DNA from 2 places in the Mesorhizobium sp. M7D.F.Ca.US.004.03.1.1 genome. Region 1 is predicted to be linked to the other one. Evidence: riboswitches for the same ligand, from Rfam matches in the RefSeq annotation. Region 1 holds a riboswitch; the other holds the start of a gene.
The links. Region 1 has a riboswitch for thiamine pyrophosphate ahead of thiC (phosphomethylpyrimidine synthase ThiC). Riboswitches for the same ligand answer to the same signal wherever they lie in the genome.
Positions count from the first base shown of each region.

Region 1 (4,208 bases):
CTGCAGCAGCTGAGTTCTGACAAATCCGCTGTTGAGCATCTCCGCGTATGGCGTAATGCGCGGAGTCTTTTGTGGCAGCAGATTGTGATGGCCGATTATGATGCCGTAACGCATGTCGGGCTGCTGGAGCAATTCCTGTAGGCCTGCAAGCATCTCACGCGAGATGTATGGCGTGTCCATCTGACCGTAATACTCGTCGTCGGACGCCTCCTTGTCTGGATCGCTGGGAGGTGTCGCGGGCGAATGTCCCGAGATGTCCGGCGAGCCGAGATCTAGAGGCTCTGTAGAAGGACTGAGTGCCTCGAGACGATCACGAAGGAACGCGGGAAGGTTTTGAAGCTCCCAACTGCCTATCGCTGTGTTGACGAGGATGAAGTTTGCGCCTGCGGATCCTGTCGGAAGTCTGAAGTGCACGGGTTGGTCCACGGGAACGGTCTGCCAACCCAAGCGGGCGGCTAAACTCGCCATTTCGCTGAATTTCTCAGTCGGTCCAAGTTCGCGCGCGTCATCACGGTTCACATCGTGATTTCCCGGTACGAATATCAACGGAAGCGCCTTTGAACTGCGTCCCTGTGCGCGGCAGAGCAACGTGAAATGCTGGAATGCCGAAGCAATGAAGGTCTTGTCGCCACGGCTCGTGAAATCCCCCATGAAGGCGATCGAATCCAAGGGCTTCGAAGTCGTCAGCCGCCGAAGTTTCGTCAAGACGGCACGCAGCGAAGACGCGCGTAGCTTCTGCGTTATTTTCGGAGCGAACTTGCTATCCTTGGCATCGATGTTGCTAGAGGAAGGATGCCAGTCCGGATAGTGAATATCGCCTACTTGAAGGATTCGCACCCGCCGCATAACTCGCCCCCCTGCCGAGAGCCATAGACTAATCCGTTCGCTTTTGCCAAGCGCGAACGATCATCCGCAGTGTCCTTAACGAGGTAGCCTGCACTTTTCGAGAATTGCCACGGCGGCTATTTTTCGGCTGTGAAGCACACGAGACCCGTGACGTGAGACCCAGTTGCTCAATGCCCAGTTGCTCAATGAGCTTTCTTACGAATAAGGGAGAATTTCCGCGGCCGGACTATCTCTGAGCGAGCGTGCATGACTGCCAACGGAAGGTCTTGCACGCACCCTTGCGATCTTGAGCAATGGTCGCCATGACTTTCTTCTTGCAGGCTTTTGAGTGGCCCAGCCTGCGATCACCAGACCCCACCGATTCTAAAGAGCGTGGCAGATGGGATAGTCGAGGTTGCCCGTGCACAGTCACGCTCAGGGCTTGCGCCGCCCAGAGGACACGCTGAAAAGGCAGATTGGGGCGCAAGCACGCCATTCACGAGAGGTTCGACATGAAGACCATGCAAGAAAAAGACATTCCGGCATTCGTACAAGCAGTTGTGGACGCCGGCTGCAAAATTTGCGCGATTGGCAACTTGGGATACGTCTTTGGCGATGCTGATTTCACGCCAGCGCAACGGAGGGCCGTCGAGCCACAGCTGCGTAGGATTGCTGAAATCTACGGCGAACGCGATCATCTCATGAACGAGATAGCTGTATATCTGCGGTCGATCGGACGCCATGTCGAGGTTGAGCCGAAGACAGGTATTTCCTGATGGCCGTGATCGCGAGAAGCCGTCTTCCAACCTCTGAATCCTAAAGGAGGTGACCCCCAAGGCCGTTCGTCACCTTCGACCAGAATAACCACATCCGTGACCGCCTGAGCTACTTGGTCGATACGCGCACATGGCCAATACAGTTTCTCCATCCTTCACGAAGCGAATGAGGCTTTGGCCATTCAGCCCCGGTCTACGGGGCGTGACTTGTCCCCGATGCATGCGCGAGCTCTCCGCCCGGCTGGCCGCCGGTCGTCGCCACCGGCCGAAGGCGCCCGAATGCGCTTGACAAGATAGCGTCAGCCCGTTCAACCTAAGGCATTCACCAGGGGAGTCCCGGCAAGGGGCTGAGATACTGCTGGCTTTCGCGGCGCAGTGACCCGTTGAACCTGATCCAGTTCATACTGGCGTAGGGACGGTGCAAGCGCTTTGCGGGAGTTTACGCCCGAGGTCCTGTTGCAGCAGGTCTACAGAAGCGTCTTTTCATCCTTCCGGCACAGAACTGGGTCTCCAATGCATGAGCAAAGGAGCCTCACGATGAATGCCCTCACCCCCGCCGTATCGACGGGACCACTGCCCGCCTCGCGGAAAATCCACAAGCCCGGCGTCCTCTACCCGCAGATCAGGGTGCCGATGCGCGAGATTTCCGTCCATCCGACGGCCGGCGAACCGCCCGTCACCGTCTACGATCCGTCCGGCCCCTACACCGATCCATCAGTCGAAACCAGCATCGAAAAAGGCCTTGCCCGGCTTCGCCACGAATGGGTCACGGCGCGTGGCGATGTCGAAGCCTATGACGGCCGCCACGTCCGGCCGGAAGACAATGGATTCGCCACCGGCGAGCGCCTGACACCGGAATTTCCGATACGCAATCGGCCGCTCAAGGCCAAGCAGGGCAAGGCGGTGACCCAACTTGCCTATGCGCGCGCCGGCATCATCACGCCAGAAATGGAGTTCGTAGCCATCCGCGAGAATCTCGGCCGCGAGGTGATGCGCGGCAAGCTGCAACGCGACGGCGAAGCCTTCGGCGCGGCGATCCCAGATTTCGTCACACCCGAATTCGTGCGCGACGAGGTGGCGCGCGGGCGCGCAATCATTCCCGCCAACATCAATCATCCCGAGAGCGAGCCGATGATCATCGGTCGCAATTTTCTGGTCAAGATCAACGCCAACATCGGTAACTCGGCTGTCACATCGTCGATGGCCGAAGAGGTCGAAAAAATGGTCTGGGCTATCCGCTGGGGCGCGGACACGGTGATGGACCTGTCGACCGGCCGCAACATCCACAACATCCGCGACTGGATCGTGCGCAATGCGCCGGTGCCGATCGGTACGGTGCCGCTCTATCAGGCGCTGGAAAAGGTCAACGGCATCGCCGAGGATCTGAACTGGGAGGTCTACCGCGACACGCTGATCGAGCAGGCCGAGCAAGGCGTCGACTATTTCACCATCCACGCCGGCGTGCGGCTGCACTACATCCCGCTGACCGTCGACCGGGTCACGGGCATCGTCTCGCGCGGCGGCTCGATCATGGCCAAATGGTGCCTGCACCATCACCGGGAGAGCTTCCTCTACGAGCATTTCGAGGAGATCTGCGACATCGCCAGAGCCTATGACGTCTCCTTCTCGCTCGGCGACGGCCTTCGTCCCGGTTCAATCGCCGATGCGAACGACGCGGCGCAATTCGCCGAACTGGAAACACTTGGAGAACTCACCAAGATTGCCTGGGCAAAGGACTGCCAGGTGATGATCGAAGGCCCGGGCCATGTCCCCATGCACAAGATCAAGCAGAACATGGACAAGCAGCTCGCAGTGTGCGGTGAGGCGCCGTTCTACACGTTGGGGCCGCTGACGACCGACATCGCGCCGGGCTATGACCACATCACCTCAGGGATAGGTGCCGCCATGATAGGCTGGTTCGGCACCGCAATGCTTTGCTACGTCACGCCGAAAGAGCATCTCGGCCTTCCCGACCGCAACGACGTCAAGATTGGCGTGATCACCTACAAGATAGCCGCCCATGCAGCCGATCTGGCGAAGGGCCATCCGGCAGCGAAAACCAGGGATGATGCCCTTTCGCGCGCGCGCTTCGAGTTCCGCTGGGAGGACCAGTTCAACCTGTCGCTCGACCCCGAAACCGCACGGTCCTTCCACGACCAGACCTTGCCCAAGGAGGCGCACAAGCTGGCACATTTTTGTTCGATGTGCGGGCCGAAATTCTGCTCCATGCGCATTTCCCACGACATCCGTGCCGAGGCCCAGAAGGAAGGCATGGCGGCAATGGCGGCAAAATACCGGGAGGGCGGCGATCTCTACATGCAGGCGGACGAGACTGGCGTACCGGTCGTGCCAGAGGCTCCCAAACCATCATGAGGGTGCTCGTCAAAGGGGCCGGCGTTGCCGGCCTCACCGTCGCTTTCGAACTCGCCGCCCGCGGCGCGACGGTCACCGTCGCCGAGATGCGGCATGGCCTTGGTGGCAACGCGTCGTGGTTCGCCGGCGGCATGCTGGCGCCATGGTGCGAGCGCGAAAGCGCGGAGCAGCCGGTGCTGGATCTCGGACGCGATGCTGCCGACTGGTGGGATGCGGTGCTGTCGGGTCAGGTGA
Region 1 is NZ_RZQG01000273.1:856-5,063, reverse strand. It holds gene EN935_RS16840 (metallophosphoesterase) at 1-846, opposite strand, end outside; gene EN935_RS16835 (hypothetical protein) at 1,338-1,601, shown strand; TPP riboswitch at 1,919-2,035, shown strand; gene thiC (phosphomethylpyrimidine synthase ThiC) at 2,139-3,974, shown strand; gene thiO (glycine oxidase ThiO) at 3,971-4,208, shown strand, end outside.

Region 2 (4,208 bases), on a different contig from region 1:
GAAGCTGCCGGTTCGTGAGAAGGCTGTTTCGTAGGGTTCGGAGCCGCCATGCATTGCCGCTCGACGAGGTCGTCGAGCGGCGCATCGTACATCCCAAACACCTTCAGTCAGCGCGCCTTGTCGCGTCCCCCAAGTTCAAGCGTTATAAGAAAATTGCGAAACCTTATAACTGCCCAAACTGAACATTTCTACTAGCCGCCCTGTTAGGCTTCCCCCCATAAGGCCCACTGGCGCCACTTTCATACGCCACGGGCAATCGATCGCGACTGGGGACGGGCTGCGGGTTTTCATGCCTGCTGCGTCGGGTAGAGCGTCAGGATGTTGACGTTGACCCTTGGTGGCTGTGAAACCGCGTAGAGCATCGCAGCGGCGATATCCTCGCTCTCCAGCTGTTCCATGTCGCCCAGTCTTTGCTCTACCGCCAGGCGCACGTCATCGCGCATGTTGGCCGTGAACTCGGTTTTGACCGCGCCTGGCTCGATCACGGTGACGCGGATGCCGTTCTTGCCGATTTCGCGGCGCAGCGATTCCGCCATGGCGCTGGCCGCGTGCTTGGTGCCGGAATAGACGACCGAAGGGTGGATGTAGCGGCCGGTGCCCGACGAGACGATGACGATATGGCCCGAACCCTGCCGTTTCATCGCCGGCAGCGCTGCGTTGATCGTATAGAGCAAACCCAGAATGTTGATGTCGACCATCGCCCGGTATTCGCTGGTGGTGGTGTTCTGGAAGGGGGCCGCGACGCCGACGCCGGCGACATTGAACAGCATGTCAAGTCGGCCATAGCTTTCCAGCACGCGACTGACCATCGCGGTTGCCTGCTCCTCGTCGGCGATGTCGGCCCCGATCGCGAGCGCCTCGCCGCCGACGTCGCGGATGCGCTTGGCCAGATCGTCAAGCCGCTGCCGGCGCCGCGCCGCAATGGCAACGACCGCGCCTTGCGCTGCAAGCGCAAGTGCTGTTGCCATCCCGATGCCGGAGGAGGCGCCGGTCACCAAGGCGATTTTTCCGTTGAGTTTCCACATGTTCGTCGCTCCTGCTCAGAGGGAGATTCAGATGAGCTCGATGCCGATGATCGGCGACGTTCGAGACATGTCCTCAAGCTAGGCAGCAGACCCCCTACGGAAAATGCGATAGAATTCCATCATACTCATTGGAGAATATGGCATAATGCGCGGAAGTGACTATGCGGAGCTGAAGGCCTTTGCCACTGTCGTCGCGCATGGCAATTTTGCTCGTGCCGCGGAAGATCTCCGGATTTCGGCATCGACGCTCAGCCAGATGATCCGCCAGCTCGAAGCGCGGCTTGGCTTGCGCCTGCTCAACCGCACGACCCGCAGTCTCTCGCTGACCGAAGCCGGCGCGCGCCTGCACGCGCGCTTCGCGCCGGCCATGGCCGAGATGGAGGCGGCGCTCGGCGATGCCGCCGCCTTGCGTGACACGCCGGCCGGCATCTTGCGTGTCCATATGCCTAGCGTCGCCGCCGCCACCTATCTGGAGCCGGTGCTCGGTCGTTTTTATCAGACATGGCCGGACATCGTGCTCGATGTTACGATCGACGATGCCGCCATCGATAGTGTCGAGGCCGGCTATGATGTCAGCGCCAGGCTTGGCGAATTTCTCGAAGCCGATATGGTTGCGGTGCCGCTTGGCGGCGCGCAGCGCCAACTCGCCGTGGCCTCGCCGGACTACATCGCCCGTCACGGATCACCGTCAGCACCCGCGGATCTGCTCCAGCACCGCTGTATCAACTGGCGCCGGCCGGGCAGCGCCGGCCTTTACACATGGGAATTCGCCAGGGGTGGCCAATGGTTCTCGGTCGCGGTCGATGGTCCGCTGGTCGTCTCCAGCCGCGACATGGCCGTTGCCGCCGCGGTGCAGGGCGTCGGCATCGCCTTCTGGGCGGAAGAGCTGGTGCGTCCGCTGATCGACGCCGGCAAACTGGTCTCGCTGCTGGATGAGTGGTGCGCGACTTTTCCGGGCTGGTTCCTCAGCTACCAGAAGCAGCGCCATACGCCGCCGACCGTGCGCGCCTTCGTCGATTTCCTGCGGCATGCGCATGCCGGCCAAACACGGTCAGGTGGTTGACGGCGTGCACGAAGGTGATTGCATCGCGACTGTGGAGAGAACCGCTCGCGGCAGCGAGGGTGCCCGATAATCCCGCTCAGGCAGCACCATGTCTGGCGCAATGCTTTTGGCGCAGTGCGCTGAAAAAACGGCTTTCACTTCAGCTCGAATGGTGCTTTAACCCGCGCATCCACAGGGGTGCTCCGTACGGTCGGGGCTGAGACGGGGGCGGCAAGCCCACAGACCCTAGAAGCTGATCTGGGTAATACCAGCGGAGCGAGGCGGGCGATGTTTTCAGGCGCACAGATTTCCCTATATCCCATGGCCGACGATTTCGTCGGCGTCATCCTTGGCGCGCTTGGCGCGCTCGATCCCTGGCGTGACAAGCTCAGGATCGAGACCGACGACATCTCGACCTTGCTGGTCGGGCCGCCCGAAGTGCTGTTTCCCGCCATGCGCGACCTCTTCGTGGCGGCGGCGCGCAGCGGCAAACATTGCGTGTTGTCGGCCACCATCTCGCGCGGCTGCCCTGGCGAGCCGGATGATCCGATCTGCCGCTCCGATGCACTTGGCGGGCCTGTCGGGCCACTCGGTCCGCGCAAGGATGCGGCCATCGCGGCGGTGCACAATGCAGCTGCCACCGGCCAGCCGGCGGCAGCGCAGTTCTCGCTCTATGTGATGGGCACCGACGACCACATGGACGAGATCTACGGCTGCATCGACTTTCTCAAGCAGTCCGGCGTCTATGAACGTTCCAAGCATTTCTGCACGAAATTGCGCGGTGATGCCGGCGCGATCTTTTCGGCGCTGGACGAGGCTTTCTGCCGCTTCGGACCAGGCGCCGGCCACGTAACCCTCGACGTCACGGTCTCGGCCAACAGCCCGTCGGCGGTCTGAAGCTGCCGCCGCCTCCGCGCGGCCGTCAAAGGTTATCTCCAGTGGCCTCATCATCCGTCGCTTCGCGCCCGATCGCGAGCCTTCTTGTCAAGGCGGGACCGGCCATTATCTCGGTCGGGCTGCTCCTGCTGGCATGGGAGCTTTATGCCAGCTATTCCGGCATCAAGCCGACGATACTACCGGCGCCGTCGCGTGTCTTCGAGCAAGCGATGCTCAATCGCGAGGCGCTGGTCGACAACGCCATTCCGACCATCCGCGCCACGCTGCTTGGCTTTGCCTGCTCGCTCAGCGCCGCCTTTGCGCTGTCGATGCTGGTCGACTTCTTCCAGCCGCTGCGGCGTGCGCTGTTTCCCGTCTTCATTGTCAGCCAGACCTTGCCGCTGGTGGCGATTGCGCCGCTGGTGGTGCTGTGGTTCGGCTTCGGACTGGCGCCCAAGATCATGCTGGTGGCGCTGGTCACCTTCTTTCCGATGCTGGTGGCATTGGTCGAGGGCTATGAGGCGACCGAGGCCGAGGTCGGGCAAATGCTGCGCGCGATGGGGGCAGGGCGCTGGCGCATCTTCGTGCTGGCGCGGCTGCCTTCGGCGCTGCCTTATTTCTTCGCTGGCCTGAGGATCTCCATCACCTATGCGGTGGTCGGCGCCATCTTCGCCGAATATGCCGGCGCCGCGAAGGGGTTGGGCATCTACATGCTCAACGCCAAGAACAATTTTCGCCCCGACCTGGTGCTGGCCGCCGTCGGTGCCAGCGCCGCGCTGACACTTGTCCTGTTCGGGTTGACTGTGCTGCTGCAGCGCCTGGCCATGCCCTGGGAGCGCGCCGGCAAGGAAACCGCAGGGAAGAGGCCGTGGCGATGAGCCGGCTCGAGTTGCGGCATGTGCGCAAAGCGTTCGGCGGGCTCGATGTGCTGGCCGATATTTCGCTGAGTGTCGACGCTGGTGAATTCGTCTCGATCCTCGGGCCCTCGGGCGCCGGCAAGTCGACGCTGTTCCAGCTTCTGACCGGCGCCGAGCATGGCGAGGGCGAGATGTTCTTCGACGGCGCGCCGCTCGATGACCACGGCAGGCACTTCGCCTTCATGCCGCAACGCGACGCGCTGATGCCTTGGCGACGCATCCTCGACAACGCGACGCTCGGGCTCGAAGTGCAGGGCATCAGGCGCAAGGCGGCGCGGGCGCGCGTCGCGCCGCTGTTTGCCGAGTTCGGGCTTGCCGGCTTCGAGCGGCATTTTCCCGCGCAGCTCT
Region 2 is NZ_RZQG01000099.1:48-4,255, reverse strand. It holds gene msrA (peptide-methionine (S)-S-oxide reductase MsrA) at 1-34, shown strand, start outside; gene EN935_RS08850 (SDR family NAD(P)-dependent oxidoreductase) at 288-1,025, opposite strand; gene EN935_RS08845 (LysR family transcriptional regulator) at 1,171-2,088, shown strand; TPP riboswitch at 2,252-2,365, shown strand; gene EN935_RS08840 (YkoF family thiamine/hydroxymethylpyrimidine-binding protein) at 2,356-2,964, shown strand; gene EN935_RS08835 (ABC transporter permease) at 3,006-3,821, shown strand; partial or broken gene EN935_RS08830 (ATP-binding cassette domain-containing protein) at 3,818-4,208, shown strand, end outside.
Region 2: linked by a shared signal. The riboswitch ahead of EN935_RS08840 (YkoF family thiamine/hydroxymethylpyrimidine-binding protein) and the one ahead of thiC (phosphomethylpyrimidine synthase ThiC) in region 1 are both predicted to bind thiamine pyrophosphate.